DNA from 4 places in the Klebsiella sp. F11 genome. Region 1 is predicted to be linked to each of the others. Evidence: predicted binding sites of a transcription regulator. Region 1 holds the regulator's gene; each other region holds the start of a gene.

Region 1 (8,088 bases):
ACTGACAAACCGATCGGCGCGCTGCTGCTGCTGTGGCCGACGCTGTGGGCGCTATGGGTGGCGACGCCGGGTATCCCGCCGCTGTGGATTCTGGCCGTCTTTGTCGCCGGGGTGTGGCTGATGCGCGCCGCCGGCTGCGTGGTCAACGACTATGCCGACCGCAAATTTGACGGTCACGTTAAACGTACCGCGCGCCGTCCGCTGCCGAGCGGGGAGGTGACGGAGAAAGAGGCCCGGGTGCTGTTTGTCGTGCTGGTGCTGCTTTCGTTCCTGCTGGTGCTGACCCTCAATACCATGACCATTCTGCTGTCGGTGGCGGCGCTGGCGCTGGCGTGGGTCTATCCATTCATGAAGCGCTACACCCACCTGCCGCAGGTAGTGCTGGGCGCGGCGTTTGGCTGGTCGATTCCGATGGCCTTCTCCGCGGTGAGCGAATCGCTGCCGCTGAGCTGCTGGCTGATGTTCCTCGCCAATATTCTGTGGGCGGTGGCCTACGATACCCAGTATGCGATGGTTGACCGCGACGATGACCTTAAAATCGGCATCAAATCGACGGCGATTTTGTTTGGCGAAAACGATCGCCTGATTATCGGCATGCTGCAGATCGCGGTGCTGGTCCTGATGGCGGCGGTAGGGTGGCTGAACGGTCTGAGCTGGGAATATTACTGGTCGCTGTTTATCGCCGCGGGGCTGTTTTTCTGGCAGCAGAAGCTGATTTTCCGCCGTGAACGCGACGACTGCTTTAAAGCGTTTTTAAACAATAACTACGTCGGGCTGGTGCTGTTCCTCGGCCTGGCGATGGGCTATATGGCGTAGTTTTCTCTGGCAGGGTCCTGACTCCCCGGCTTACGTCGCGCAAGCCGGGGCAAGTCTCAGGCGCTACGCTCCATCCTGCGCGGCGCTTTCAATCGTCAGACGCACGTCCGATGTAATCAGGTTCGCCAGCATCTGGTAAACCTTCAGCGTCTCTTCCGGCTCGGCGTCGCCGGTATCGCTAATATAGCCTTCATCACGCAGCGTCAGCACCAGCGTACTGAACACCGCCTTATCGAAGAACTCCGGCGCGTTGATGCCGTGCAGAACCGACAGGCGCTGAGCCATCGTACGGCTCTCTTTCTCCAGCGAACTGCGGTTAATCGCCGGATTTGCGCTCAGCAGCCAGAAGGTGATGGCATAGCGCTGGAGCGTTTCGCGCGCGCCGGCGGCCAGCAGCTGCAGGGAGCGGGAGTGGGACGGATTGATGCTTATTTCATCATCGCTCAGAACAATCAGCCCCTGGCGCTGCATTTCGACCAGCAGCGCATCGATAACGCTCGCCAGCTCCTCTTTTTCCCAGCGCAGGAACAGCTCGGCCTTCAGCAGCGGATAGAACATCTTGACGTGACGCAGCGCTTCCGCGCGGGCGATCCGCCGATGCTGGGTGACGATAGCCGCCAGCAGCGAAGGCATCATCAGCATATGGGCGATGTTGTTGCGATAGTAGGTCATCAGCACCGCCTGCTCGCGCGGCAGAATGATGATGTCGCCGATGGTGTCTTTCTCGACCTCGAACTTATTCATCTTCAGCGCGTGGTCGATAAGCTCGCTAGCGGAAGCCGGCGGCGTGGTCGCATCCGGGGAGTAAGGCACGTTACGCAGCAGATCGAGATAGCACTCCAGCTGCTGGGTCAGCTGCTCGCGGGTCAGCGAACGCTGGCGCGACGCCAGCAGAGCGGTACAGCACAGGTTCATGGCGTTCGCCGCGCCGGCGTTGTTGATGCGCACCATCAGATCGGCGGCGATGCTGTTTACCGCCGGCGTCAGCCAGGACGGGCGAATGGCTTCGATAGGATCGATGGACTCGCGCCACTCCGGCACGTGCTGGTTGAGCCAGGTCATCAGCGGCAGCGGCTCGCCGAAGTTAACGTATCCCTGGCCGAGGTTACGCAGCTTGCTCAGGCCGCGCAGCATCTGCGGCAGGCTCTCTTTCTCTTTGGTCGCGCCGCGCAGCTCTTTGGCATAGGTGCCGACTTCCATCACGTGCTCGTAGCCGATGTAGATAGGCACCAGGGTGATCGGGCGGGTGCCGCCGCGCAGCATCGCCTGGATAGTCATCGACAGGGTGCCGGTTTTCGGGTCCAGCAGGCGTCCGGTACGGGAGCGTCCGCCCTCGACGAAGTACTCCACCGAATAGCCGCGGCTGAACAGTTCGCCAAGATATTCGCGGAATACCGTTGAGTAGAGCTTATTGCCCTTAAACGTGCGGCGAATAAAGAACGCGCCGCCGCGGCGGAAAATCGGCCCAGCCGGCCAGAAGTTGAGGTTGATGCCGGCGGCGATATGCGGCGGCACCAGCCCCTGATGGTAGAGCACGTAAGAGAGCAGCAGGTAGTCCATATGGCTGCGGTGGCACGGAACGTAGACGATCTCGTGTCCTTCATGCGCCAGCTGGCGCACGCGCTCGGCGTTATGAACGTTAATCCCCTGATACAGGCGGTTCCAGGTAAAACCCAGCACGCGGTCGGTCAGGCGAATCATCTCGTAGGAGAAGTTGGCGGCGATCTCCTCCATCAGCGCGATGGCGTTTTGCTGCGCCTTCTCATGGGAGATTTTCTTGCTGCGGGCTTCGTCTTCCACCGCGCGGGCGATGGCTTTTGACGCCAGCAGCTTGTTGAACAGATCCTGACGCGCCGGCAGGCGCGGGCCGACGGCGGCCAGGCGCTGGCGGGCGAAGTGCATACGCGCCACGCGGGCCAGCTTCTGGGCAATGGTCTTATCGGTGCCGTGTTCGGACGCCATTCGGCGTAGCGACACCGGCGGCGAGAAGCGCACGAAGCTGTCGCGGCCGAGCCACAGCACGGCGAAGAATTTCTGAATGCCGTTAAGCATGCGCAGCGGCGGATTGACCTCGCCCTTTTCGCGTCCGGGCGCACGACCAAACATCACTGAAACCGGCACCATTTGCACGTCGAGGTCAGGGTGGTTGCGGTGCAGATCGAGGTAGTCGTGGAACAGCTTGATGGACTCTTCTTTCGGCGTGTAGTAGGTAAAGACGCGCGGGCCGCCGTGGATAAAGACGTAGCGCGGCAGCTGGGTGCCGTCGATTTCCAGCGGTTCGAGCGGATCGGCTAAATCGTGCTCCAGGCACTGCGCGCGCAGCGTCAGCAGGTCTGCCTTCGAGTTATAGGGCAGAACGTACATAATCGGACGCGAGGTATCCAGTCCCAGTTCCTGAGCAGGTTCTGCGGGAATAGACTTGCTTTTTACCAGCAGCCGTAATGGTAAATTCAGTAATTTATAGTAAATTCGTTGCCAGCCGGACATAAACGATGTGAAGCCTCTGGTTAATCATGCAAATGCGCGGCAAGAATAACAGAAAGTGCGCAAAATTTCCGTTGCCACGCGGCAAACGCGTACACTCATTGACGTCATTTACATAAAAAGGTTCTTTTGATGGCCAATAATACCACCGGGTTAACCCGAATCATTAAAGCGGCTGGGTATTCCTGGAAAGGTTTTCGTGCGGCATGGATAAATGAGGCCGCCTTTCGTCAGGAAGGTATCGCCACCGTTATTGCCATTGCGATCGCCTGCTGGTTGGATGTTGACGCCGTTACGCGCGTGCTTTTGATAGGCTCGGTCCTGTTAGTGATGATAGTCGAAATTCTTAATAGCGCGATTGAGGCGGTGGTGGACCGGATCGGCCCTGAGCACCATGAGCTTTCCGGACGGGCGAAGGATATGGGCTCTGCGGCGGTATTTCTGGCGATCGCCATCGCGCTGATCGTCTGGGTGACGCTGCTGTGGGCGCACTATCGCTAAGCCTCCGCAGCATCAGGCCGCCCGGTCGCCCTCCGCGCGGCTTTTTTTGCGCCGCGTGGAGCAGCAGCGCTTCGCCGCAACTTCCTCCGTGCTAACCGGCCGTAGCGGGCGGCAAAAGAAAAGAATCTCCTGATTTTTGTGTGAAATTTGATTCCAAAATCACCGTTAGCTGTATATACTCACAGCATAACTGTATATACACCCAGGGGGCGGGATGAAAGCGTTAACGACCAGGCAGCAAGAGGTGTTTGATCTCATCAGGGATCACATCAGCCAGACGGGCATGCCGCCGACGCGTGCGGAAATTGCTCAGCGCTTGGGGTTCCGTTCTCCAAACGCGGCGGAAGAGCACCTGAAAGCGCTGGCGCGTAAAGGCGCTATCGAGATCGTTTCCGGCGCTTCCCGCGGCATCCGCCTGCTGACTGAAGAAGAGCCCGGCCTGCCGCTGATTGGCCGCGTCGCCGCCGGCGAGCCGCTGCTGGCGCAGCAGCACATCGAAGGCCACTTCCAGGTCGATCCGGCCATGTTCAAGCCGAGCGCCGACTTTCTGCTGCGCGTCAGCGGTATGTCGATGAAAGACATTGGTATTCTGGACGGCGATCTGCTGGCGGTACACAAAACGCAGGACGTGCGTAACGGACAGGTGGTGGTTGCGCGTATCGACGAAGAAGTGACGGTTAAACGCCTGAAAAAGCAGGGTAACGTCGTCGAACTGCTGCCGGAAAACAGCGAGTTTTCACCGATCGTGGTGAACCTGCGCGAGCAAAACTTCACTATTGAAGGACTGGCCGTCGGCGTCATCCGCAACGGCGAGTGGCTGTAACCCTCTGTTCTGACGCAGCATCGTCCGATGCGTGATGCTGCGCTGTCTCTCCTCGCTCAGGCTCTTCTCCATGTTTTTTAACGCTGCTGATAAGGCCCTGTGGCGCCTGGCGCTACCGATGATTTTCTCCAATATCACCGTCCCGCTGCTGGGGCTGGTGGATACGGCGGTTATCGGCCATCTTGATAGCCCGGTTTACCTGGGCGGCGTGGCGGTCGGGGCTACGGCAACCAGCTTTCTGTTCATGCTGCTGCTCTTTCTGCGCATGAGCACCACCGGCCTGACGTCGCAGGCGTTCGGCGCAAAGGATCCCGTTCGCCTGGCGCGCGCGCTGGTGCAGCCGCTTGGACTGGCGCTGGCCGCCGGTCTGCTGATCGTTCTGTTTCGTATGCCGCTCATTAACCTGGCGCTGCATATCGTCGGCGGTAGCGAAGCGGTGCTGGAGCAGGCCCGGCGTTTCCTCGAAATCCGCTGGCTGAGCGCCCCGGCCTCGCTCGCGAACCTGGTGCTGCTGGGCTGGCTGCTGGGCGTCCAGTATGCCCGCGCGCCGGTGATCCTGCTGATTGTCGGCAACCTGCTGAATATCGTCCTCGACCTGTGGCTGGTGATGGGCCTGCACATGAACGTGCAGGGCGCGGCGCTGGCGACGGTGAGCGCCGAATACGCCACCTTTATCATTGGCCTGCTGATGGCGAAACGCGTACTGACGCTGCGCGGCGTGTCGTTCGCTATGCTCAAGGGCGCCTGGCGCGGCGATATCCGGCGGCTGCTGGCCCTGAATCGCGACATTATGCTGCGCTCCCTGCTGCTGCAGTTCTGCTTTGGCGCGGTGACCGTGTTTGGCGCGCGTCTGGGGGGCGATATCGTGGCGGTGAACGCTATTCTGATGACTATGCTCACCTTCACCGCCTATGCGTTAGATGGCTTTGCCTACGCCGTGGAGGCCCACTCCGGGCAGGCCTACGGCGCGCGCGATGGCAGCAGGCTGCTGGAGGTGTGGCGTGCCGCCTGCCGACAATCTGGCATGGTCGCGCTGGCTTTTGCGCTGATCTACAGCGTGGCGGGAGAGCAGATTATCGCCCTGCTGACCTCGATACCCTCGCTCCAGCAGCTCGCCGACCGCTATCTGTTCTGGCAGATGATTCTGCCGGTGATTGGCGTCTGGTGCTATCTGCTGGACGGGATGTTTATCGGCGCGACGCGCGGCAGCGAAATGCGTAACAGCATGGCGGTGGCCGCTGCGGGCTTTGCCTTAACCCTGCTGACTCTGCCGGTGCTCGGTAACCACGGCCTGTGGCTGGCGCTGACGGTGTTCCTGGCGCTGCGGGGCCTGTCGCTGGCGCTGATCTGGCGACGGCACTGGCGGCGCGGAACCTGGTTTTCATAACGCATTCTGTCTTTAATATGGTTAAAGATTCCGAATAATAAAATCAACCCAGCATTCTCATCTATAGTTAACTCTATGTCCGGCACACAGCGGGCTGTTAACTCACCGAACGATGAGGACTGAATCATGAATAAAGACGAAATCGGCGGTAACTGGAAACAGTTAAAAGGTAAAGCAAAAGAGCAGTGGGGCAAGCTTACCGACGATGATATGACCGTCATCGAGGGCAAGCGCGATCAGCTGGTCGGTCGAATCCAGGAGCGTTACGGTTACGCTAAAGATCGGGCGGAGAAAGAGGTGTCCGACTGGGAAAGCAAAAATGACTATCGCTGGTAGCGAGCAAATTTAGAGCGCTAACCCTTTGTTATTGCCTGCCCGAACGCGACAAGGATGTGCGAAATCCCCTGATTCCCGCTGTGGCTAACGCCTCAGCGGGCTTTCTTTTTAATCTGGATCGTGTGGTCATGATGGCAGCGATCCGGCGCGTTACAGGCCTCTACCTCGACGCAGCCCGCGCACAGGCCGTGCGCTTCAATCACGTTATGGCGCAGGGCGAAGCCCATTCTTGCCGCCAGCGTATGCATGATGTCCTCTACGCCTTCCGCGCACTCTTCTGTCACCACCCCGCAGCGATCGCAGATAAACATCGCTGAGCTATGGGTTGGCTGATCGAACAGATGGCACAGCACGTAGCTGTTGGTTGATTCCACCTTGTGCACGAAACCCTGCTCCAGCAGAAACTCCAGCGCCCGATAGACCGTTGGCGGCTTGGCCTGCGGCTCTTTACCGCGCAGGAGATCGAGCAAATCGTAAGCGCTGATCGCTCCCTGCTGCAGGCTCATCAGGCGCAACACTTCCAGGCGCTGCGGAGTCAGGCGCACGCCCCGCTGCGCGCAGAGCTTTTCAGCATGCGCTAACATGTCTTGCGAAGTGGACTTATCCATGAGCATCCTCTGGTTGCGTAACGATGAAGTTGTTACTTTATCACGATCCTGGCAAAACGCCGAGAACCCACGGTTTGTGCTATACCTGATGCATCTCATTTTCGGGAGAAAACGATGAAACGACCTGATTGCATTCGACATTGGCGCGAGCTGGAAGGGCCGGATGACGCCACCTACCCCGACAGCGGCGAGCTCTTTTCCATCGGCGCTCCGCTGGCCCGCGGTCTAAGGCTAAACCGGCTGGGGATCCATCATGAGCGCCTGCCGCCGGGACGGCGCACCTCTTATCCGCATGCGGAAAGCGATGAAGAAGAGTTTATCTACGTGCTGGAGGGGTATCCGGAGGTGTGGATAAACGGCTATCTGTGGAAGCTGGAGCCGGGGGATTGCGTCGGTTTTCCCGCCGGCACCGGGGTATGCCATACCTTTCTGAATAACACCGAGGAGGAGGCGTGCCTGCTGGTGGTGGGCGAAGCGAACAAAAAATTTAACCGGATCTACTATCCGCTAAACCCCGGCTATGCCGCGACGCGTCAGGATCGCTGGGTCGACCATCCGCCGCAGTTCTTCGGCCCTCACGACGGTAAGCCGCGCAGGAAATAGCGTTTTTTCCAGCGCAGGATACGGCCATTGGCGCTATGCGCCTGTGGTTTATCTTTGTGCTATAGTAGCGCCCCTTTTTACCCGGATGCCTATTTATTCGCCATGATGCCAGAATCAACGTCAACCGCTTTTGCTGCCCACCGTTTTTCCATCGCCCCGATGCTCGACTGGACCGACAGGCACTGCCGCTATTTCCTGCGCCAGCTGACGCGCCATACGCTGCTGTACACCGAAATGGTGACCACCGGGGCGATTATTCACGGTAAAGGCGACTACCTGGCCTATAGCGAAGAGGAGCATCCGGTTGCGCTACAGCTGGGCGGTAGCGATCCGGCGGCGCTGGCGCAGTGTGCGAAGCTGGCGGAAGCGCGCGGTTACGATGAGATCAACCTCAACGTCGGCTGTCCGTCTGATCGCGTGCAGAACGGGATGTTTGGCGCCTGCCTGATGGGCAATGCGCAGCTGGTTGCCGACTGCATTAAAGCGATGCGCGACGTGGTGTCGATTCCGGTGACGGTAAAAACCCGCAT
Region 2 (8,088 bases), 110 kb from region 1:
GTGGCGCCCGGCCACTGGCGAAAACGCTTTATACTGGCCCACTCAATGGGCGGGGCCATCGCGACGCTATTTTTGCAACGCCACCAGCAGCACTGTGACGCCATCGCGCTATGCGCGCCGATGTTCGGGATCGTTATGCGCCTCCCGGACTGGATGGTGCGCCATATTCTCGACTGGGCTGAGGGCTATCAGCGCATTCGTGAAGAGTACGCCATCGGCACCGGCCGCTGGCGGGCGCTGCCCTTCTCGGTTAACGTCCTGACGCATAGCCGCCAGCGCTACCGGCGTAACCTGCGTTTTTATGCGGACGAACCCCAGCTGAGGGTCGGCGGGCCGACGTACCACTGGGTGCGCGAGGGGATCCTCGCGGGCGAAGAGGCGCTGGCTGGCGTAGAAAAAGATATTACCCCCACGCTGCTGCTGCAGGCTGAAGAAGAACGCGTGGTCGACAACCGCATGCACGAACGCTACTGCGAGCTTCGCGCTGCGGCGGGCCACCCCTGCGAAGGTAATAAGCCGCTTGTCATAGAAGGGGCATACCATGAGATCCTTTTTGAAAAGGACGCCATGCGCTCAGTCGCGCTCAATGCCATTGTCGATTTTTTCACTCGACACAATTAGAGCCTGATGGGATAGGCTCTTAAACCGACGAAAACGCTCGTCGCCCTGCTTAGAGGTTAACATTTTTATGTACCAGGTTGTTGCGTCTGACTTAGATGGCACGCTGCTTTCCCCCGATCACTACTTAACCCCCTACGCGAAAGAGACGCTGCAGCTGCTGACCGCTCGCGGCATCAATTTTGTGTTTGCTACCGGCCGTCATTACATCGATGTCGGGCAGATTCGCGATAATCTCGGCATTAAGTCCTACATGATCACCTCTAACGGCGCGCGCGTGCACGATAGCGAGGGGAATCAGATATTTGCCCATAACCTCGATCGCGATATTGCCGTCGATCTGTTTGAGATGATGCGCAGCGATCCGCGGGTCGTTACCAACGTCTATCGCGACGACGAATGGTACATGAACCGCCACCGCCCGGAAGAGATGCGTTTCTTCAAAGAGGCGGTGTTTAACTACAAGCTGTACGAAGCCGGCGAGCTTGATCCTCAGGGGATCAGCAAGGTGTTTTTCACCTGCGAGGATCATCAGCATCTGCTGCCGCTGGAGCAGGCGATCAACGCCCGCTGGGGCGATCGCGTAAACGTCAGCTTTTCAACCCTGACCTGTCTGGAAGTGATGGCGGGCGGCGTATCGAAAGGTCATGCCCTCGAAGCGGTGGCCAAAATGCTGGGCTACGGCCTGAAGGACTGTATCGCCTTTGGCGACGGCATGAATGATGCGGAGATGCTGTCGATGGCGGGCAAAGGCTGCATTATGCTGAACGCGCACCAGCGCCTGAAAGATCTTCACCCCGAGCTGGAGGTGATTGGTAGCAACGCTGACGACGCAGTGCCGCACTATCTACGCAGGCTCTATCTCTCCTGATAAAGATTGACGACTGGCGATTTATTGTCCAGTTGTCAACCTGACTCTTCGCTACAATGAGTGCACTTCCTCCTGAGAGACATTCATTGTGGCGCTACTGATTATTACCACCATCCTGTGGGCCTTCTCCTTTAGCCTGATCGGCGAATACCTGGCGGGCAGCGTTGACAGCTACTTTTCGGCGCTGATGCGCGTTGGGCTGGCGGCGCTGGTGTTCCTGCCGTTTTTGCGCACCCGCGGGCAGTCGCCGCGGACTATCGTGCTGTATATGCTGGTAGGGGCCATGCAGCTTGGCATTATGTATCTGCTATCGTTCCGCGCCTACCTCTACCTGACGGTCTCTGAATTTCTGCTGTTCACGGTATTTACGCCGCTCTATATCACCCTGATTTATGACCTGATCAGCGGGCGTAAGCTGCGCTGGGGCTATCTGCTTAGCGCCGGGCTGGCGGTGCTGGGAGCGGCCATTATCCGCTACGATAAGGTGAGCGATCATTTCTGGACCGGGCTGCTGCTGGTGCAGCTGGCGAATATCTGTTTTGCCATCGGCATGGTAGGCTACAAACGCCTAATGGAGCTGCGGCCGATGCCCCAGCACAACGCTTTTGCGTGGTTCTATATGGGGGCGCTGCTGGTGGCGGCTGCGGCCTGGCTGATGCTGGGCAACCCGCAGCGGCTGCCGACGACCACCCTCCAGTGGGGTATTCTGGTATGGCTCGGCGTGGCGGCGTCAGGCCTGGGCTACTTTATGTGGAACTACGGGGCGACGCAGGTGGATGCCGGAACGCTGGGCATCATGAACAACGTCCATGTTCCAGCCGGGCTGCTGGTTAATCTTGCCATCTGGCAGGAGCAGCCCCACTGGCCGAGCTTTATTATCGGGGCTCTGGTGATCCTGGCCTCGCTGTGGGTCCATCGCCGCTGGGTCGCTCCGCACTCCGGACGAACGGCAGATGATCGCAGGCGTGGTTCCGCGCTGAGCGAATAAACGCTTCGGTAACCGGCTGGCGCTGCTCGCCGTCGCGCACCGCGGCGTACAGCCGGCTCCACAGGCCCTCGCCCAGGGTTTTGGTCACCACCAGACCCTGGCGTTCAAAATTCTCCACTACCCAGTGCGGCAGCGCCGCGATGCCCATGCGCGCGGCAACCATCTGAATTAGCAGCAGCGTGTTATCGACGCTCTTCAGCTGAGGGCTGATGCCCGCCGGCTGCAGGAAGTGGCGCCAGATATCCAGGCGGCTGCGTTGCACCGGGTAAATCAACAGCAGCTCCGCGGCCAGGTCCTCCGGCGCAATCCGCGTTTTCACAGCCAGCGGATGATCCGGCGCCAGCACCAGACGCACTTCAAAATCAAACATCGGCGAATAGTGCAGCCCGCTGCGCGGCAGAATATCGGACGTCATCACCAGATCCAGCTCGCCCTGCTGGAGAGCGGGCTGCGGGTCAAAGGTGACCCCGGACTGGAAATCAACCTCAACGTGCGGCCAGCTGGCGCGGAAGCTCTCCAGCGCCGGCGTCAGCCACTGGATGCAGCTGTGGCACTCAATGGCGATACGCAGCCGGGTTTGCTGCGGCTCGTTACAGTCCTGCAGGGCGCGGGTGATTTGCGGCAGCACCTGGTTTGCTAACTGCAGCAAAATCTCCCCCTGGGCGGTGAAGCGCAAGGGCTGACTTTTACGCACAAACAGGCGGAAGCCAAGGCGCTGTTCCAGATCGCTGAACTGGTGGGACAGGGCGGATTGGGTCTGGTGCAGGGCCGCCGCAGCGCCCGCCAGTGAACCGCTATTCCGCAACGCCTGCAGCGTTTTCAGGTGTTTAATTTCGATCATGAAAGTCCTTCACTTCGGCATGAATAATTTGCGCTTGAGGAATATACAGTAACCGCCAATTATGGATGTGTAAACATCTGGACGTCTAAATCCTGTATCTTTCGAATTTATGGTGCGTTGGCCGCACTTCCTCACCTGGTCACTTACTTCAGTAAGCTCCCGGGGATGAGCAAGTTTGCCGCCTTCTCTGAATTTAAAATCCTTAGGATTTGCAAATCATGAGGCTCAAAAAATGACAATTATTAATCACACCCTCGGTTTCCCCCGCGTTGGCCTACGCCGCGAGCTGAAAAAAGCGCAAGAGAGCTATTGGGCGGGTAATACGACCCGTGAAGAGCTGCTGGCGGTGGGGCGCGAACTGCGTGCCCGCCATTGGGAGCAGCAAAAGCAGGCGGGTATCGATCTGCTGCCGGTGGGCGATTTTGCCTGGTACGACCATGTTCTGACCACCAGCCTGCTTCTGGGCAACGTGCCGGCTCGTCATCAGAACAAAGACGGCTCCGTCGATATCGATACGCTGTTCCGCATTGGCCGCGGCCGCGCGCCGACCGGAGAGCCAGCGGCAGCGGCGGAAATGACCAAATGGTTTAACACCAACTATCACTACATGGTGCCGGAGTTTGTCAAAGGTCAGACGTTCAAGCTGACCTGGACCCAGCTGCTGGACGAAGTGGACGAAGCTCTGGCGCTGGGCCATAAGGTGAAGCCCGTGCTGCTGGGCCCGGTCACTTATCTGTGGTTGGGTAAAGTGAAGGGCGAGCAGTTCGATCGCCTGGAGCTGCTGAACGACATTCTACCGGTCTATCGGCAGGTGCTGGCGGAGCTGGCAAAACGCGGCGTTGAGTGGGTGCAAATTGATGAACCGGCGCTGGTGCTGGAGCTGCCGCAGGCGTGGCTGGACGCCTTCAGGCCGGCATACGACGCGCTCCAGGGCGAGGTTAAGCTGTTGCTGACCACCTATTTCGAAGGGGTCAGCGCTAACCTCAATACCATCACCGCGCTGCCGGTGCAGGGTCTGCACGTTGACCTGGTTCACGGTAAAGATGATGTTGCCGAGCTCAACAAGCGCCTGCCGTCAGGCTGGCTGCTCTCCGCCGGCCTGGTCAACGGGCGTAACGTCTGGCGCGCCGATCTCACGGAGAAATATAGCCAAATTAAAGCGATCGTCGGCAAACGTCCGCTGTGGGTGGCCTCCTCCTGCTCCCTGCTGCACAGCCCGATCGATCTGAGCGTGGAAACCCGCCTGGATGCGGAAGTGAAAAGCTGGTTTGCCTTCGCCCTGCAAAAATGCGCCGAGCTGGCGCTGCTGCGCGATGCGCTGAACAGCGGCGATACCGCCGCGCTTGCGGAGTGGAGCGCGCCGATTCAGGCCCGTCGCCACTCGACCCGCGTACACAACGCCGCGGTGGAAAAACGTCTGGCGGCCATTACCGCCCGGGACAGCCAGCGCCACAGCCCGTACGCAGAGCGTGCCCGGGCGCAGCGCGCCCGCTTTAACCTGCCGGCGTGGCCGACCACGACCATCGGCTCTTTCCCGCAGACCACCGAGATTCGCGGCCTGCGCCTGGACTTCAAGAAGGGCAATCTCGACGCCAGCAGCTACCGTACCGGCATTGCGGAACATATTAAGCAGGCGATCGTTGAGCAGGAGCGTTTAGGCCTCGACGTGCTGGTCCACGGTGAAGCCGAGCGTAACGACATGGTGGAGTATTTCGGCGAGCATCTCGACGGCTTTATCTTTACGCAAAACGGCTGGGTGCAGAGCTACGGTTCGCGCTGCGTGAAGCCGCCGGTGGTTATCGGCGACGTCAGCCGCCCGGAGGCCATCACCGTTGAGTGGGCGAAATATGCGCAGTCTCTCACCGACAAACCGGTGAAAGGCATGCTGACCGGCCCGGTGACGATTCTGTGCTGGTCCTTCCCGCGGGAAGACGTCAGCCGCGAAACCATCGCTAAGCAGATTGCGCTGGCGCTGCGTGACGAAGTGGCGGATCTGGAAGCGGCCGGTATCGGTATTATCCAGATTGATGAACCGGCGCTGCGCGAAGGTCTGCCCCTCAAGCGTAGCGACTGGGATGCATACCTGCGGTGGGGCGTGGAAGCCTTCCGCATCAACGCCGCCGTGGCGCAGGATGACACCCAGATCCACACCCATATGTGCTACTGCGAGTTCAACGACATCATGGATTCTATCGCGGCGCTGGACGCGGACGTGATTACCATTGAGACCTCGCGTTCCGACATGGAGCTGCTGGAGTCGTTTGAGGAGTTCGAATACCCGAACGAAATCGGCCCGGGCGTATATGATATCCACTCGCCTAACGTCCCGAGCGTGGAGTGGATTGAAGCCCTGCTGGAGAAAGCCGCCCAGCGCATCCCGGCGGAGCGGTTGTGGGTGAACCCGGACTGCGGCCTGAAGACTCGCGGCTGGCCGGAAACCCGCGCCGCGCTGGCTAACATGGTGAAAGCCGCGCAGAACCTGCGCGAATCCGCCTGAAGCGCCGCTGCGCTAATAAGGCAATAAAAGAGGAGGCTAAGGCCTCCTCTTTTTTATGCACCGAAAGCGTAAGCTTAAGCCTTCTTGCTGCCGCCGTACTGGGCAAACCACGCCAGCATGCGCTGCCAGCCGTCCTGCGCCGACTCCTCATGGTAGCTGGCGCGATAGTCGGCATTAAACGCGTGGCCGGCCTGTGGATAGACCACGATCTCCGCCGTCGCGTTGGCGGCGCGCAGCGCCTGGCGCATGGTCTCTACCGTATCCTGCGGGATGCTGTCATCTTTCGCGCCATAGAGTCCCAGCACCGGCGCGTTAAGATCGACGGCAACATCCACCGGATGCTTCGCGGAGTTCAGCGTTTTCTGCCCGACCAGCTTGCCGTACCAGGCGACGGCGGCCTTCAGCTGCGGATTATGCGCGGCGTAGAGCCAGGTAATACGCCCGCCCCAGCAGAAGCCGGTGATCAGCAGACGATGGGCATCGCCCCCATGACGCGCCGCCCAGCTGGCGACGTGGTCAAGGTCTGCCAGCACCTGCGAGTCCGGGACTTTGCTGACCAGCTCCTGGAACAGCGTTGGGATATCGGTGTACTCGTTCGGATCGCCCTGGCGGAAGTACAGCTCTGGGGCGATCGCCAGATAGCCTTCCAGCGCCAGGCGGCGGCAAACGTCGCGGATATGCTCATGGACGCCGAAAATTTCCTGTACCACGATAACCACCGGCAGCGGTCCATCGCTATTTTTCGGCCGGGCATGGTACGCCGGCATATTCTCTCCCTGGGAAGGGATCGAGGTTTCTCCGGCGGTAATGCTCTCTTCCGGCGTATGAACGGCGGTAGATGCATGCGGGATGGCTGCAGGTGCAAAGCCGGGTTGCTTGGTTGTGGTCATGGTATTCTCCGTACCCTTAATTTATTAGCGCATCGATAACTATAGACTCTTAAGACCAGTCGTTAACAAATCACAGTGCCCGAAACAGGCTATCTTTTGTTCAGGCGCAGCGAATATAACTTGTTAATGTGACGAATCTCACTATTTAGTGGAATAGAGTTGCAATGATTTTCATTCATGGTGATTGTCGTCACAAAATTAAGCGGGTGGCTTCTATAAAGTACCGTTTTGCTTCTGCTGATAATTCGACCCACAGAGGAGTTTTTTATGTCTAAGTCTGATGTTTTTCATCTCGGCCTCACCAAAAACGATTTACAAGGGGCTACGCTGGCTATCGTCCCTGGCGATCCGGAGCGTGTGGAAAAGATCGCCGCGCTGATGGATAAGCCGGTCAAGCTGGCATCCCACCGCGAATTTACCTCCTGGCGCGCCGAGCTTGACGGCAAGCCGGTGATCGTATGCTCTACCGGTATCGGCGGCCCATCAACGTCGATTGCCGTGGAAGAGCTGGCCCAGCTGGGAATCAATACCTTCCTGCGTATCGGCACCACCGGCGCCATCCAGCCGAATATCAACGTTGGCGACGTTCTGGTGACCACCGCATCCGTGCGTCTCGACGGCGCGAGCCTGCACTTCGCGCCAATGGAGTATCCGGCCGTCGCTGACTTTGCCTGCACCACCGCGCTGGTGGAAGCGGCCAAATCTATCGGCGCAACGACCCATATCGGCGTGACCGCCTCTTCCGACACCTTCTATCCGGGCCAGGAGCGCTATGACACCGTCTCCGGCCGCGTGGTGAGCCGCTTTAAAGGCTCGATGGCAGAGTGGCAGGCGATGGGCGTGATGAACTACGAAATGGAATCGGCCACGCTGCTGACCATGTGCTCCAGCCAGGGCCTGCGCGCCGGGATGGTTGCCGGGGTGATCGTCAACCGCACCCAGCAGGAAATCCCTAACGCTGAAACCATGAAGCAAACTGAAAGCCATGCGGTGAAAATTGTCGTTGAAGCGGCTCGCCGTCTGCTGTAGTTCCTCCCCTTGTTGCAAAGGCCGGCTCGTCCGGCCTCTCTTTTTTGCGCTGCGCCTCGCAGGAAATTCCTTTTAAACTGGACGTTTGTACAGCACAATCCTATTTTTGTGCCGTAAGCGGCTGCAGTAGCAGGGGGCGTTGTGGATATCTCAATGATTATAAGTGCCATCGCGGCGCTGGTCGCAGGGCTGGTCGTCGGCTGGCTGGCGACGAAGGCCGCCGCCGATCGGACGCGTGCCGACCTTATCGAAGAGCGGCGCGAGCTGGATATTGAGCTGAGCTCGGCCCGCCAGCAACTGGTGCAGGCGGCCCACTGGCGCGATGAGTGCGAGCTGCTGAATAATGAGCTGCGC
Region 3 (6,729 bases), 1.6 Mb from region 1:
CAACGTCATAAGTTCAGGAGTATCTATGCGTGACTATGCAACAGTCGCACCGCAATTCTGGCTTGGAAAAACAGGCCGTGAACTGCGGAAAAAAGGCGCTGAAGCGCAGGTGGTCTCGTTCTATCTGATGACCTCGCCACACGCAAACATGCTCGGATTGTATTACCTGCCAATTCTCTACATCGCCCATGAAACGGGCTTGGGTTTGGAAGGGGCTTCGAAGGGGCTTAAAAGTGCCATCGAAGCGGGGTTTTGTAGCTATGACGAGGACACTGAGATGGTCTGGGTGCATGAAATGGCCGCCTATCAGGTAGGCAAAGCATTAAAGGCGGGTGATAACCGCTGCGCAGGGGTCAGGAACGAGTATGCGTCACTTACTGAAAATTCATTTCTTTCATCGTTTTACGAGCGTTACAAAAATGATTTTCATCTGGATGTTAAACGTGAAACATGCCGAATTTTGGAAGGGGCCACGAAGGGGCTACTAAGCCAAGATCAGGAACAGGATCAGGAACAAGAACAAGATAAAGATCTTTTGGGGCATGGCGACGCCACGCCCCCAGAAGGTGGGGCTTCCGATGATGCTCCATCTGAAAAGCCAAAAAGCAAATACCCGGAAGAGTTCGAACAGGCATGGCGGGAATACCCAAAACGTGCCGGTGGCAACAGCAAGGCCGATGCGTTCAAAGCCTGGACTGCCCGAATTAAATCAGGCGCAACAGTCCAGGAGCTAACCGATGGCGTTCGTAGGTACGCGGATTACGTAACAGCTGCCGGAAAGCTACATACCGAGTTCGTGAAACAGGCATCTACGTTCTTTGGACCCTCAAAGCACTACGAGGAGCTGTGGACGTTCGTAGCGCCTGCTGGAAAACGGGACCCAAACACGGTGTCCCAACCCGGCAAATCAATTCCTAGTGGGTTCAGGGGGTAACGATGAAAAACATGATTGGTACTGGTAGTGCGTTGGAACGGCTGAAAAAACTCATCCCACCGGGTGTAGAGCCGAAGTTCGGCAGCGTCGATGAGTGGCGTGCCTGGCAAGCCGAGGAAGGGCGCAAGCGCTGTGAGGAACTGGACAAGCAGAATCAACGCGCACGCTCTGAGAAAATCTTTGGACGCGCAGGCATTCAGGATCTGCATCGGAGCTGCACGTTCGCAAATTACCAGGTGGCAGGCGATGGCCAGCGCCGGGCGCTCACAATGGCAAAAAGCTATGCGCAGAACTTCGGTTCCGGATTTGCCAGCTTCGTATTCAGCGGCGCGCCGGGAACCGGGAAAAATCATCTTGCCGCGGCAATCGGTAATCACCTGTTAGCTGGTGGACACTCTGTGCTGGTGGTGACCATCCCGGATCTGATGTTACGCGTTCGGGAATGTTACGACGGCGGGCAGTCGGAGGCTTCGCTTCTGGACGACCTTTGCCGGGTAGATTTGCTTATCCTCGACGAAGTAGGCATTCAGCGCGGCAGCAGCGGCGAAAAGGTCATTCTGAATCAGGTTATCGATCGCCGCCTGTCATCCATGCGTCCTGTCGGCATCCTGACCAACCTGAACTATGAATCGCTGAAGGAAACCCTCGGGGCAAGGATTCTTGACAGGCTCCAGATGGACGGCGGCATGTGGGTGAATTTTGACTGGGATAGTTACCGCAAAAACGTACGCCACCTGCGCGTCGTTAAGTGAGGAATGTATGGCTAAGGCACTATCAGCTACAGAGCGCCGGGAATACATCCGCGCGATTATCCGCATTACCCGACAGCATGGCCGCCTGACGACCGCAGACGCAATTAAAAAACTGGGTCTGTGCCGTGACACCGTCCAGAAATATTTCCGCGATGCAGAGGCTACCGGTGAGGTTGTTCGTCACGGCCGATTAGGTTTATTTCGCGACCAGCGAGCCGTCATCGACTTTGACATGAAGCGATATGGGCTGGCGCCAAAAGCAGCAACCGGACTGAATTACAGCCTGCTCGGTAGTCCAGTATTTCAACGCGTTTTAGATATTCAGGAGGCTATGCATGGCTAAAAATTCAATCGACGCTTACGGCGCCAGCGGCAAGACGAACGTTTTGATGTTCGAGCCGGAAAATCTGCATCTGGTAACTGACAAAGCGCATCCACTTTACGACGAGCGTATTCACCTGCCCATCAACGAGGCGATGGTGTTGAACATCATGGATCAGGGTGTGCTTGAGCCGATTATTGTCTGGAAGGACCCCGAAAGCGGGCTGGCCTGTGTGGTTGATGGACGTCAGCGTGTCGCCACACCCTGGAAGCCAATAAGCGCCTGGTAAAATCGGGTGAATCCCCGCTGCTGGTTCCAGCAGTAACTAAACGTGGCTCTGCCGTTCGTATGGCGCAGGCGATGGTCAGCGCAAACGAAATCCGCCAGGCGGACACTCCATTAGGCCGGGCGAAAAAAATGGCCGACGCGCTGGAGCGTGGGCATGACGAACAGGACCTCGCCCTGATGTTCGGCGTCAGTATTCCAACCGTTCGCACAACGCTTGCGCTGCTGGATGCCACTCAGGCAGTTAAAGACGCCGTGGAAGCCGGGACCGTCACATTTACCCAGGCTCGCCAGCTCGGCACGCTTCCGCCTGAAGAACAGCGGGAAAAAGTTAAGCAACTCGAAACGGCGACCGCCGGCACTAGGGGGCACGAGAAAGCCCGCCGGCAGTGGCAGTTTCTCGGCGATGCAAAGCCGCGGGTCAAATCTCGCAAAGAAATAACCAAAGCCCTCGACGGTGTCAGTGGTGAGTATGCCGCGGCTCTGCGCTGGGTGCTCGGGGAGGCTGTATGAACATCGAAACGGTAAACGAGCTGATTCAGTCGCTGGAGAGCGCAGGCGAGCTGTCGATCAGAGAGGAAAAGTTTCTGAAGCTGGCGAGGTCTTATCAGCAGCTGGCTGCGGAGAACGTAGGGCTGAAGGCTGGGCGCAATTTTTTCATGTACAGCGATGATGCAGGGTTTGAGACGTACCCGACTCGCGAAGAGGCAATCAAAGCGGCTGAAGAGATGATCGATGATTATCGCGGGGATGCTGGCGATGGATGGCCGGAGGAAGCAGGCACAACCCGCTGGGGCGTGATTATCCAACAGGCCACTGAGTGTGATTACGAAAAGCCGTCAGCTGAAAACGGGTGGCAGGGCTCCTGCGACTACAGATTGCTGCCAGAAACCCCCGCCACCGTTCGCCGAGGCACTGGTGAGGGCTAATTTGCCGGAGCTATGCCAGTCAAAAGATATCGCAGCTTAAAAAAACGCATCAATTCAACCCGCTACGGCGGGTTTTCTTTTGCGGCCACCACTGCATAGTTAACAATTCGCGCTCTTAAGATATTGATCATTCCTAGTTACAGGTGTACTGTATATTCAAACAGTACTGTGTATAAATACATATATCAATACCTGTCAGGAGAATCCACCATGGCGAACGACAAGAAGAAAGTTTTGAATGAGAAACCTGTTACTCAGGAAGAAAAATCAAAAGCGCTACAGTCCGCCATGGGGCAAATTGAAAAGCAGTTTGGTAAAGGCTCAATTATGCGGCTGGGTGAAGGTTCTTGCATGGCTGTTGAAACCATTTCCAGCGGTTCGTTGTCTCTCGATATTGCGCTGGGCGGCGGTCTCCCGGTAGGCAGAATTGTTGAGATATACGGCCCGGAATCATCTGGCAAAACCACGGTGGCGCTATCTGCAATAGCCATCGCGCAACGGCTGGGGCTTCAGTGTGCTTTCATCGACGCAGAGCATGCGCTTGATCCGTCTTATGCGGCAAAGCTGGGCGTTAACATTGATAATCTGCTGGTGGCACAACCTGACACGGGAGAACAGGCTCTCGAAATCACTGATGCCCTGGTCCGTTCTGGCGCGGTTAGCGTGGTGGTAGTTGACTCTGTAGCCGCACTCACGCCAAAGGCAGAAATCGAAGGTGAAATAGGTGACTCTCATATGGGGTTGCATGCGCGCATGATGAGTCAGGCGATGCGCAAGCTGAAGGGAAACATCAATACCTCTAAATCAATTGTTATTTTCATTAACCAGATCCGAATGAAAATTGGCGTAATGTTTGGAAATCCCGAAACGACAACCGGCGGCAATGCCCTCAAATTCTACGCATCGGTGCGTATGGATGTGCGCCGGATCGGCTCTGTGAAAGATAAGGACAATAATCCGGTAGGTAATGAAACCCGCGTTAAAGTTGTAAAAAATAAAGTGGCGCCACCATTCCGTCAGGCTGAGTTCAATATTCTTTATGGTGAAGGTATCTCCCGCGCAAGCGAGGTTCTTACCTTGGCCGAAAATGCCAAAATCATCACTAAGGTGGGAGCATGGTATAGCCTGGGCACTGAACGCATCGGGCAGGGTAAGGCAAACGCTATGGAGTGGTTAAAGCAGAATTCAGAGGTGTTTGCCGACGTAGAGTTGCAGGTTCGCGAATGGTATCTGCGTCCGGACGCTGAACTGCCAGCATCCTCCCGCAAAAAAACCGTATCCGACGATGATGAAACTGAGGCATACACGGAATCCGAAGAATAATTGTCGCGAACATGATTTGTCATTGTCGCCTGACGTGGTAAGAGATAATGAAAATTGAACTGACGATTGATAAGAGTAAATCTTTACCAGACGGTGCTGTGCCAGCTCTTGAAGAAGAACTCCTGCGTCGCATCAGCAAAGATTATGCAGACTGCTTATTACGGATCCGGGTAGCAGGCTCAGACGGCCTTAGCGTAATCGGTGGTGCAGACGGAGACAAGCAACGTATACAGGATATTCTCCAGGAAACGTGGAAAAGCGCTGACGACTGGTTTTATTAATTCACCTTTAAAGGTGGCGGGCATTTTTAAAGTATCGCAACAAGCGTTTCCCTTTGATGCTGCTACCGGATTTTATTTTTGCGTCGGAATGTCGCTCTGGGGGATCGTGTGAGTGATAGTGTTGAAGTTCCCGATGGTCACGCGTGGTATGATGTCGTAAGGAGATCTGATGGAGCAATCATCTGTAGTTTCCCTTCCTCTGGAAGACATTTGATATACAGGTCTAATGGTATTGTTTCGATGCGACCATTATTGTCTGATGAAGAAATTTTTACGCTTAATGGGTTCATGAGGTTTGCTGAAAGACTGGGCTACCGCCTCATTCCACCTTCTGATAATATGAAATCAACGGCCTGAACAACCGTTAACCTACTGCGCCACGGAGATATACCATGGCGCAAACACTGCAATTCGAGAAAAGCTTTCAAAACGTCCTGATTTCTGCTGAGCCGGGAACCAGCGAATACCTGCAACTGATTCCCGTCGGGCAATTGCTCTGCGGTGAGTTCCGCAAGCCCCGCAACTACGCCTTCCACAAAAAGTTTTTCAAGCTTCTTACGCTTGGATATCACTACTGGACGCCGACTGGCGGACTCATTGAGCCAGCCGAGCGCGCTCTTATCTCCGGGTATGCCGATTTCCTTTCATCTGACATGGAGCAGCGCGCTGCGCTCCATAACGCCGCAGAGATGTACCTCTCTTCGGTGGGGCTTTCTCGTTCCCGTGATATGGCGCTGCTGAAGAATTTCGAATCCTTTCGCGAGTGGGCAACCATTCAGGCCGGTTTCTACGACGAATACCAGATGCCTGATGGCAGCCGTCGCCGAATAGCCAAATCCATCTCCTTCGCCAGCATGGACGACAGCCAGTTTAACGGCGTCTACAAATCGGTGCTGAACGTGCTGTGGAACTACATTCTGCGTCGCAAATTTCATTCTCCGGCTGAGGCAGAGAATGCTGCCAGCCAGTTGCTGAGCTTCGCGGGGTGATGACTATGAAAAAATCATGGTTCGCCCACACCGAATGCACAACAGCCCAGGCAGACGAGCTGGTGGCTAAATACCGGCAGCGGGGGATCAAAGTTGAACGCAGCTTAAACCCTGACTTCCTTACCTGGACCGTCAGCGCGCAACTGGTGGAGGACGAGAATCCACCCCGCCCGGATTCCCGCTGGCGTAACCGGATGTGGGGGTGAGCATGGCTAAGAGATCTCGCCGTAAATGTGCCCACTGTCGCGAGTGGTTCTATCCGGCCCGGGAAGGGCAGACCGTTTGCTGCTTCGAATGCGCCAGCGCGATCGGCAAAAAACAGGCGGCAAAAGCCCGAGAAACCGCAAAGAAAAAGGCGCTACAGCGTCAGCGCGAATCGGAGAAAGAGGGCCGTCAACGCCGCCGGGCTAAGCGTATTGAGCTGAAAACAAAATCTCAATGGCGCGGCGAAGCACAGACAGCGTTTAACAAATACGTACGCCTGCGCGACGCCGGTAAGCCCTGCATCAGCTGTGGGCGACTGCCAGAACAAAAGTTGGGCGGAACTATGGATTGTGGACATTACCGCACCCGGGGCGCCGCTCGTCATCTGTCGTTCAATCTGCACAATACCGCAGCGCAATGCGTCTATTGCAACCGTGACCGCGCCGGCGCTCAAAAGGCATTCGAGCAGGGGCTTATTCAGAGAATCGGCCCGGCAACCGTGGATGCCCTGAACAACGACAACGCCATTCGCAATTTCGACATCCCATACCTGCAGCGCATCAAATCAATATTTACCCGTAAAGCCCGCGCGCTGGAGAAGCGCCGCACTCGCCGTTCGGAGGCAGCATGAACCACTTCGACTTCCTGCGATACCAGGCAGAAAGCGTTAAGCGCGCCAGCATGCCGCCAGTAGCGAAACATAGTCAGGC
Region 4 (8,088 bases), 290 kb from region 1:
TCAGTTTCGCCAGCATACCGGCAGGGACAGTGACGCGGCGGGTGCTCTCCTGAATGCCCGCATACAGCGCCTGAACGGTGCAAAATGACACGCCTTCTTCGGCATGGTCGCCGGTGCCTGCCTGTCCGATGAGTTCGAGCACAATGTGGGCTTCGTCTTCCGTCATGTTCTCCACCTGGGCCATCACGTCCTCTTTCGTCCAGACCAGCAGGGCGTAACGTTCTTCGTCGCCGAACATGCGTTTCAGTTTCTTGTTGAGTTCTTTACGGGTGCCGTACAGCATGGTGTTTTCTCCGTGATTCAGTGGGGCGGCCTCGCCGCCCGGGGTTCAGTCCTTAAAAGATTCGTCGAGCATCAGGGCTTCGTTGTAAGCCTCATTCAGCAAGGTGTTGATGCGTCGCAGGCTCTGCCCGGCCAGCCGTTCGGCCCCTTTCCGGTGGTACTGCTCCAGCATTTCGATGCCGATATAGCGGCGTCCGGCGCGGTATGCGGCGACGCAGGTCGAGCCGCTGCCGGCAAACGGGTCGAGGACAATCGCGCCGGGGGCACTGAATGACTCAATCAGCGGCTGTAGCGCTTCCACCGGCTTCTGGGTCGGATGCAGCGGATTACCCGTGTACGGGAAAGACAGCACGTCCGGCAGCGGTTTTTCAGGTGGCACCGGGCGGCCTTTGGCGAGCACGTAGGCCCCTTCATGGCGGTAATCCACAAATCCGCGACGCCCCTTCGCGCTGCGGCGGTTGGAGGCATAGGTTTTGGTGAACACAATCTGCCCCACGGCGTAGAACCCCGCCGCTTTCCACGCCGCCATAAAGCGGTCAACGCGGTTCCAGCCGTAGAAGCTGACCATCAGCGCGTCTTTTTTCAGCACGCGGTACATCTCAAGGGTGGCAGGCTCCAGCCATTCATCGGTGACGTCGCCGGCAATCTGGCGGCCTGAACGATCCTTAAAGCCGACGAGGTAAGGCGGATCGGTCACAATAAGGTCAACGGCACGGTCGGGAAATCCGCGCATCACGTCAGTACAGTCCCCGAGAAGGTCAAGTCCGTCAAGGTGGTGTAAATTCGGTTCCAGCTCTCCGGTCCGGTAATGGGCCTGTTATGCGCTGACCGGCAGCGCTTCGATTACGTCCTCTTCAGCGGTCTGGTCTATCTCCGCCATGCTGTGTTGTGGCAGGTAGCGGTTCTGTAGCAGCCATTCCTCGTTCTGCTCCGTCAGCACCGCACCCAGCAGCCGCATGATGCTCTCTTCGTTGGGGAAGATGCCCACTACATCAGCACGCCGTTTCACCTCTTTGTTCAGACGCTCCAGCGTGTTCGTGGAGTGGATTTTCACCCGGTGCGCTTTCGGGAAGGCGAAGTACGCCAGCACGTCTGCTTCCGCCTCGTCCATCATCTCCGTGACTGTCGGCGCGCTTTTTTCCAGCTGGCCGGCGACCTCACGCCAGGTCGCATGGGCACTTTTCTCATCGGTCTGCACGAACACCTGTTGCAGCGCCGCGCGCACCACTGACTGGTTCGCCCTGCTGACGCGGCCCAGAACGTTACGCATGAAGTGGACCCGGCAGCGCTGCCAGCTGGCACAGAACACCTGCTGTATTGCCGCTTTCAGCCCGCTGTGCGCGTCGGAGATAACCAGCTTTACGCCCTCAAGGCCGCGCTCTTTCAGACCCAACAGGAAGGCCAGCCAGAACGCTTTCGCTTCTGACTCACCGATGCCCATCCCGATAATCTCCCGGCGACCGTCCGAGCTGACCGCGCAGGCGATTATCACCGCCACGCTGACCACCCGGCCGTTCTTGCGCACCTTCACGTAAGTCGCATCCAGCCACAGGTAAGGCCATTCGCCTTCCAGCGGTCGCTGCAGGAACGCCTGCACACGCTCATCGATGCCGCGACAGATGGACGACACCTGGCTGCGGGAGATGCCGGTCATCCCCATCGACTGCACCAGGGCGTCCACCTTGCGGGTGGAGACGCCATTTATCCACGCCTCCTGGATAACCGCGTTGAGCGCCTTCTCCGACAGCCTGCGGGCCTCGAGGAAGGACGGGAAGTACGAGCCTTCCCGGAGCTTCGGGATACGCAGGTCCAGCGTGCCGACGCGGGTGTTGTACTGACGGTCGCGGTAGCCGTTACGGTAAGTCTCACGCTCATCCGTTCGCTCATGAGGTTCCGCGTTGATGCGCTGGGTGACATCGGCTTCCATGATGCGGTTGAGCATAAATTCGGTGAGTTCACGCAGGAAGTCCTCACCGCCAAGTTGCATCAGGGTATTGCTGAATGTCATGCTGTTGTCAGCCATCGGTTTGTTCCTTTTAAGATAATGTCTTCGTAACCATTACCTTACCGGATAAGCCGATGGCGCTCACCATCCTGCTGAATTTACACCACGTCCTAAGACTCTACCCCCGAGAATGAATCTGGACATGGCAGCACTCCTGTAGTCAGAGGGGGCAGGAGGCATCACCGCGATACCGTTCCCTGCCGCACGCTGCCTGTTCATCGCGTCCGGTCACGGGTCAGGCCGACTGTGGAATACCGCAGCCGTCAGTCTTTTCGACGGCGAGGATATGCCGCAAAAGCGGCTTGAAGGGCGTTCCTTAAAGGGCGAGGGACTGGCGTAAACTGTCAACGACGCCGGGCCGGAGCGGAAAAGCCGCCCGCCCCGTACCAGACCGGACGCGAGACACTGGCAGCGTGCGGCAGTCTCATTCCCCGCGACGCCGTCGCGGATAAAAGCGGAGCCGGGATGAGGCGACAACCTTTGCCGGGGTAAAAAAACCGGGCAGAACGCCCGGTCAGGAAAAGGTCAGCGGGTGATATCCCGCCAGTCATCGCCCCACTCGTCGCAGACGACTGGCGCCTCCGGCTTACCGAAGACACGCCAGGTGTCGAGGAATTTCAGACCGTGCAGGATACGGGTCTCCAGGTCATCGAGCAGAATGATGCTGTTAAACCAGACGTCGCCGTCCGGATACAACCACCTGTGCCCGTCACCGGCACATCTGTCCACAATGCATCTGTTTAACCCTGTGGATAACCTGAAGGCAGGCAGCGGAGAGCCACGGGAAGACAGGCGTCACAACGACTGTTCCTTTTTTGAACAGCCGGAAGGGAATAATCAGCGGTACCGGGATGTATCCCCGGCCACAGACAGGCCGATATACACGCCTGCGCCCCAGATAACCTGCGACAGAACAAAAACCCACTGCGGTACGTCGAACACCAGAAGCGGGAGCAGGCAGAGGGTCACGGTCAGTATCAGCCGGCTGCCGAATTTTCTGCGTACCGGTTCACGGCTGTCGACGGGAACGCCGGCAAACCGGAGAACATTTCTGAAGCCGGGTGACATAAAGCGCTCCTCGGGGAAAAAAACACATCGGATATCTGTATATGACAGGATACCTGCGCCTGTGCAGTCCTGCCCCCCGTTTTTCCGCCACTCGCTCTTTTCGCCATGACAGCAGGGAATCAGCACAGACCTGTATAAAGAGGCTTGCAAATTCTGCCGAACGGAAAAATAATAGCTGTACATCCATACAGTAATGAGGTGCATCATGTTACAGATTTCCGTTCGTTTTTCTCCGGAGCAGGTGAAAGCCATGCGCAGCGGTACCTTTGCCGCACTGCAGCAGGAAATTGAGCGCCGCCTGACACCACGCTACCCTCAACTCTGGCTGAATATCGGGAAAAGCTCGCAGACTGCGCTGGATGTCAGCGGCGCGCGCAGCGACCAGGAAAAGTCGGACATCATGAACATGCTCGAAGCCATCTGGCAGGATGACGCATGGCTGCCGGAATGAGTCGCAGGGAGCCCCTGTTTGACCCGGAGGCGGTGCTCACGCTTCCGGCCGCGCCCTCTTCCCTGCAGATGCCCCTGTTTGCGGATGCCTGTGCGGCGGGTTTCCCGAGCCCTGCCGGGGATTATATTGAGCAGGAGCTCGATTTAAACAGCCTGTGCATACGTCACCCTGCCGCGACGTACTTTTTACGCGCCAGCGGGGAAAGCATGAAAGACCTCTGTCTGTATGACGGCGACATTCTGGTGGTGGACCGGGCGGAAACCGCCGTGGACGGCGACGTGGTGATTGCGGAGGTGGACGGCGGGTTTACCGTGAAGCGGCTGCGCCTGCACCCCCGCCCTGCCCTGGAGCCGATGAATCCCGCTTATCCGACGCTCTGGCCGGAAGAACTCACCCTGTTCGGGGTGGTGATGCACTTCATTCACCGTACCCGGGCCCGCCTGTAAGGAGTGCCGGTATGTTTGCCCTGGCTGACGTGAACAGCTTCTATGCGAGCTGCGAGAAAGTGTTTCGCCCGGACCTGCGCGACAGGCCGGTGATAGTGCTCAGCAACAATGACGGCTGCGTCATCGCACGCAGCAGGGAGTCAAAATTGCTGAATATCCCGATGGGCGCCCCCTGGTTTAAGGTGAAGGCGCTGGCGGAAAAGCACAACGTGGCGGTGTTTTCCAGCAATTATTCGCTTTATCACAGTATGTCAGAACGCGTGATGCGCTGTCTTGAGGACCTGTCACCGCGCGTGGAGCAGTACAGTATTGATGAGATGTTCCTCGACATCGCCGGCATCGACAACTGCATCGCCTTTGAGGATTTCGGTCGTCAGCTGCGTGAGCATGTTCTCCGCCATACCGCACTGACCATCGGCGTCGGGATGGGCCCCACGAAAACACTGGCAAAATCCGCCCAGTGGGCGTCAAAAGAATGGCCGCAATTTGGCGGCATACTGGCATTAACGGCAGGAAATCGCCGCAGGACGGAGAAACTGCTCTCGCTGCAGCCGGTGGAGGAAATCTGGGGCGTCGGACGCCGCATCGGGAAGAAACTGAACACGATGGGCATCACCACAGCGCTGCAGCTGGCGCGCGCGGATCCGGCCTTCATCAGAAAAAACTTTAACGTGGTGCAGGAGAGAACGGTCCGGGAGCTGAACGGAGAGGCCTGTATTTCGCTGGAAGAAGCCCCTCCCCCGAAACAGCAGATTGTCTGCAGCCGGAGTTTTGTAAGCGTAAACCCAGTGCCGTATGTAGCCATTAAACCAGTACTGGTAACTTAGTGCGTATTCCGCTCTATTCGATCACGGATTGGCATCGAAGTTCGATCAGCGATTCGCATCTATTCGATCAACCGGGAACTTAACTTTTCCTGCTGCTTTTTAACCTGTTTTTTCGTCGCTTTCCACTGCCGGTTTATTTTTCCTCATTGACTCACCCTGGAGTATCAGCCTGTGCGCGTTATGCACCAGCCTGTCCAGGATCGCATCGGCCGTTGTCGGGTTCTCCATCAGACCGTGCCACTTGTCTACCGGGAACTGGCTTACCACGATGGTGCTGCTTTGTCCGTAGCGGTCTTCGATTATCTCCAGCAGGTCGTTACATTGCGCGTTGGTCAGCGGCTCCAGACCCAGATCGTCCAGTATCAGCACCTGCGTTTTCTGCAACTGTTTAAGATGCTTCAGCCAGCTGCCGTCAACACGACCCTGCGCCAGCATCTCCAGCAGCCGCCCCGTACGCCAGTACTGCACGCTGTGTTTCTGTCGGCATGCCTGCTCACCCAGCGCATTGGCTATCCAGCTTTTTCCGCACCCCGTCGGACCGGTGATCAACAGGCTTTTCTTGTGGGTGATGTAGTGGCCGTTCAGCAGCTCCCGCATCTGTTCGGCCCGCAACCCCCGTGAGACCGGGTAATGCAGCCCCTCCGGGGCTGCCTGGTACTTCAGGTTGGCGCTTTTTCTCAGCCGCGCAACACGACCGTTTTCTCTGTTCAGCAACTCATCATCGGCCAGCAGGGTCAGCCGTTCCTCGAACGACAGCTCGTCGTAGGTCTGGGGCGTTTCTCGCTGGCGTATCAGACTACCGGCCATCGCCGGAAGCTTCAGTTGGGTCAGTTTATTCAACAGGTTATCGCTCATACAACAGGTTCCTTTGGTTGGCAGTTAATGGTAGTAGCCCGGGCCGCGCAGGTTTTCATGCTCAGGTGACGTTGCTGAGTGTTGCTCGCTATGACGGGATAACGGCAGCTCCTGGTTCTCCCGGTGGTGACGCAGCAGGTTGTCGATGAACCGTCTGTCCGGCGCGTTATAGTGCCAGGCGACGCAACTGGCTTTTTCCAGCCGCTCTTTGCCATATTTTTTCTGCAGCGCAGTCAGGCCAAGGACTGCGCGGTAGGCCTGCTCCGGATGGGCCTTTGCTTTCAGCATGGCGTCAACCACTCTGCCGGTGAACGGGCCGATGCTGCACCCCATCTCGAGCAGACGTTCCGGTGTCCAGGTACCGTGCCCCCGGTGCTGAGCCGGCATGTGAAGCGGATTGGTGGAGTGCTTATACTCATGCGAGCTGCGCGGATGCTGCGCCACGCACTGCCCCTTGTGCCAGACCTGAACCACCGACTGACCCGCCTTCAGCGACAGACGCTGACCAACCAGTTCGTGCGGGACCGAGTACCAGTGGCGGGCATATTCAACGTGGTAGTCAGGACCGACCTTCACCGCCTTGTATTCTCTGTATTCATACGTCACCAGAGGCAGCGGTGAGAGTGCCGGTGCATCCAGCATGCGGAAGCGCTCTGCACGGGTCTGGTTGCCGTACCCTTTCATTGGCCGGTTATTCATATCCGTCAGCAGCTCCCGCAGGCGGGTATTCAGCGCCCTGAGCGTATAGAAGGTTTCATTGCGGATGCGGGCAAGCAGCCATCTTTCGACAATGAGGACGCCGTTTTCTGCTTTCGGTTTGTCTTTCGGCTTATAGGGGCGGGTCGGGATAATAACGGTGCCGTAGTGCTCCGCCAGCGCCTGATAGCTGTCGTTGATGACAGGCTCATAGCGATCGGCCTTTTTCACCGCGCTTTTGAGGTTATCGGGGATAAGCAGCTTCGGCACGCCGCCCAGGAAGGTCAGGCAGCGGCTGTTGGCGTTCAGCCAGGACATCATGTCCTGACCTTCACACGCCTCGACATAGGTGTAGCTGGATGCCCCCATCACGGCCACGAAGATGGCCACCCGGCGTATTTCTCCGGTATCCGGATTGATAACGGGGACCGTCGGACCACAGAAGTCGATAAAGAGCTTTTCCCCGGCCCGGTGCTCCTGGCGCATGGAGAGACGGCGTGTTTTTTTCCACTCCCGGTAGCAGCGGCAGAAGTGGGAGTACCCCATCGCCAGTTCCCCCGCCTGAGCCTTGTATTCCATCCACAGCAGTTGCCGTGTCACGCCAGGCTTTCTCATCTCGGTATCGAAGTGAAGCAGGTCAGGCATCACCAGTTCTGATGCGGATGTGCCTTTAGCCGGGAAGATGAGTTTTTCAAGGGCGTCGTGGGACATCCCTGCGGGGAGGGGCCATGACAGAGAGGTGGCTTTAAAGCGGGCGAGGACTTCAAAAACCGTCGAGGAGCTGATTTTCATTGTCAGCCCGATACAGCGGTTGGTCAGCTTCTGGTCGAACTTGAGCTGAAGGATCTTAAAACAGGTTTCCATGGAACTCCTGGCTTTTCTCTTTTTGGACATCGATGTCTCCATTGGATTAAAAAACAGCAATGAAGACTGTAATGGAAAGAGTTAATTCCCGGAGTGCTCGACAGGATGCCAATCAGTGATCGGATGCGTGCCAAATCGTGATCGATTGTGATGCCAAACCACGATCGGAGATGCATGCCAAATCATGATCGATTCGAATGCCAAACATTGATCGATTCAGATGCCATTTTGCAAACTTAGACGCCCACTTGTTACAGACGGACATCTAAGTATGGAATCCCAATACTGGCGAAAAGAACCCCGCAAGAATTATTCGAATGACTTCAAGCTCCGTATGGTTGAACTGGCTTCCCGTCCCGGCGCCTGCGTTGCTCAGATTGCCCGTGAAAACGGCGTTAATGATAACGTCATCTTCAAATGGCTGCGGCTCTGGCAGAATGAAGGCCGCATATCGCGCCGCCTTCCGGCTACCGTAGTGACTTCATCACTACCAACGATACTACCTGTTGAGGTTGTACCTGATCCGACTCCATCTGGCAGGATGAACACTGAGCCAGCTCAGTTCTCAGCGCTGAACGCCTCCTCCTGTTGCGT

What was found. Region 1 encodes LexA, which represses DNA repair genes until DNA is damaged. Its sites were predicted from a motif close to TNCTGTATGTACATACAGNA; they were not measured.
Region 2: metR (HTH-type transcriptional regulator MetR) is a predicted target of LexA. The motif match lies at 3,350-3,369, and genes of this name have one in related genera.
Region 3: recA (recombinase RecA) is a predicted target of LexA. The motif match lies at 3,369-3,388, and genes of this name have one in related genera.
Region 4: AC1M2H_RS27295 (DinI-like family protein) is a predicted target of LexA. The motif match lies at 3,529-3,548, and genes of this name have one in related genera.

The regions. Positions count from the first base shown of each region.
Region 1 covers NZ_CM160060.1:5,267,614-5,275,701, reverse strand. The annotation lists gene ubiA (4-hydroxybenzoate octaprenyltransferase) at 1-816, shown strand, start outside; gene plsB (glycerol-3-phosphate 1-O-acyltransferase PlsB) at 880-3,303, opposite strand; gene AC1M2H_RS25905 (diacylglycerol kinase) at 3,433-3,801, shown strand; gene lexA (transcriptional repressor LexA) at 4,016-4,624, shown strand; gene dinF (MATE family efflux transporter DinF) at 4,695-6,011, shown strand; gene AC1M2H_RS25890 (CsbD family protein) at 6,138-6,347, shown strand; gene zur (zinc uptake transcriptional repressor Zur) at 6,440-6,955, opposite strand; gene AC1M2H_RS25880 (cupin domain-containing protein) at 7,070-7,558, shown strand; gene dusA (tRNA dihydrouridine(20/20a) synthase DusA) at 7,661-8,088, shown strand, end outside.
Region 2 covers NZ_CM160060.1:5,382,081-5,390,168, reverse strand. The annotation lists gene pldB (lysophospholipase L2) at 1-621, shown strand, start outside; gene yigL (sugar/pyridoxal phosphate phosphatase YigL) at 689-1,489, shown strand; gene AC1M2H_RS26430 (carboxylate/amino acid/amine transporter) at 1,578-2,477, shown strand; gene metR (HTH-type transcriptional regulator MetR) at 2,365-3,318, opposite strand; gene metE (5-methyltetrahydropteroyltriglutamate--homocysteine S-methyltransferase) at 3,551-5,815, shown strand; gene AC1M2H_RS26415 (dienelactone hydrolase family protein) at 5,890-6,705, opposite strand; gene udp (uridine phosphorylase) at 6,973-7,734, shown strand; gene rmuC (DNA recombination protein RmuC) at 7,876-8,088, shown strand, end outside.
Region 3 covers NZ_CM160060.1:3,685,867-3,692,595, reverse strand. The annotation lists gene AC1M2H_RS18345 (ClpX C4-type zinc finger protein) at 1-11, shown strand, start outside; gene AC1M2H_RS18340 (DNA-binding protein) at 26-934, shown strand; gene AC1M2H_RS18335 (ATP-binding protein) at 937-1,686, shown strand; gene AC1M2H_RS18330 (DUF977 family protein) at 1,694-2,029, shown strand; partial or broken gene AC1M2H_RS18325 (ParB/RepB/Spo0J family partition protein) at 2,022-2,806, shown strand; gene AC1M2H_RS18320 (hypothetical protein) at 2,803-3,222, shown strand; gene recA (recombinase RecA) at 3,433-4,545, shown strand; gene AC1M2H_RS18310 (DinI-like family protein) at 4,593-4,826, shown strand; gene AC1M2H_RS18305 (hypothetical protein) at 4,935-5,183, shown strand; gene AC1M2H_RS18300 (DUF1367 family protein) at 5,219-5,815, shown strand; gene AC1M2H_RS18295 (hypothetical protein) at 5,815-6,021, shown strand; gene AC1M2H_RS18290 (recombination protein NinG) at 6,024-6,650, shown strand; gene AC1M2H_RS18285 (hypothetical protein) at 6,647-6,729, shown strand, end outside.
Region 4 covers NZ_CM160060.1:5,556,707-5,564,794, reverse strand. The annotation lists gene AC1M2H_RS27325 (DUF1380 family protein) at 1-283, opposite strand, end outside; gene AC1M2H_RS27320 (DNA methyltransferase) at 329-1,015, opposite strand; gene AC1M2H_RS27315 (IS256 family transposase) at 1,100-2,305, opposite strand; partial or broken gene AC1M2H_RS27310 (hypothetical protein) at 2,503-2,764, opposite strand; partial or broken gene AC1M2H_RS27305 (hypothetical protein) at 2,813-2,998, opposite strand; gene AC1M2H_RS27300 (hypothetical protein) at 3,125-3,355, opposite strand; gene AC1M2H_RS27295 (DinI-like family protein) at 3,561-3,806, shown strand; gene umuD (translesion error-prone DNA polymerase V autoproteolytic subunit) at 3,875-4,252, shown strand; partial or broken gene umuC (translesion error-prone DNA polymerase V subunit UmuC) at 4,264-5,025, shown strand; gene istB (IS21-like element helper ATPase IstB) at 5,179-5,934, opposite strand; gene istA (IS21 family transposase) at 5,959-7,494, opposite strand; gene tnpA (IS66-like element accessory protein TnpA) at 7,766-8,088, shown strand, end outside.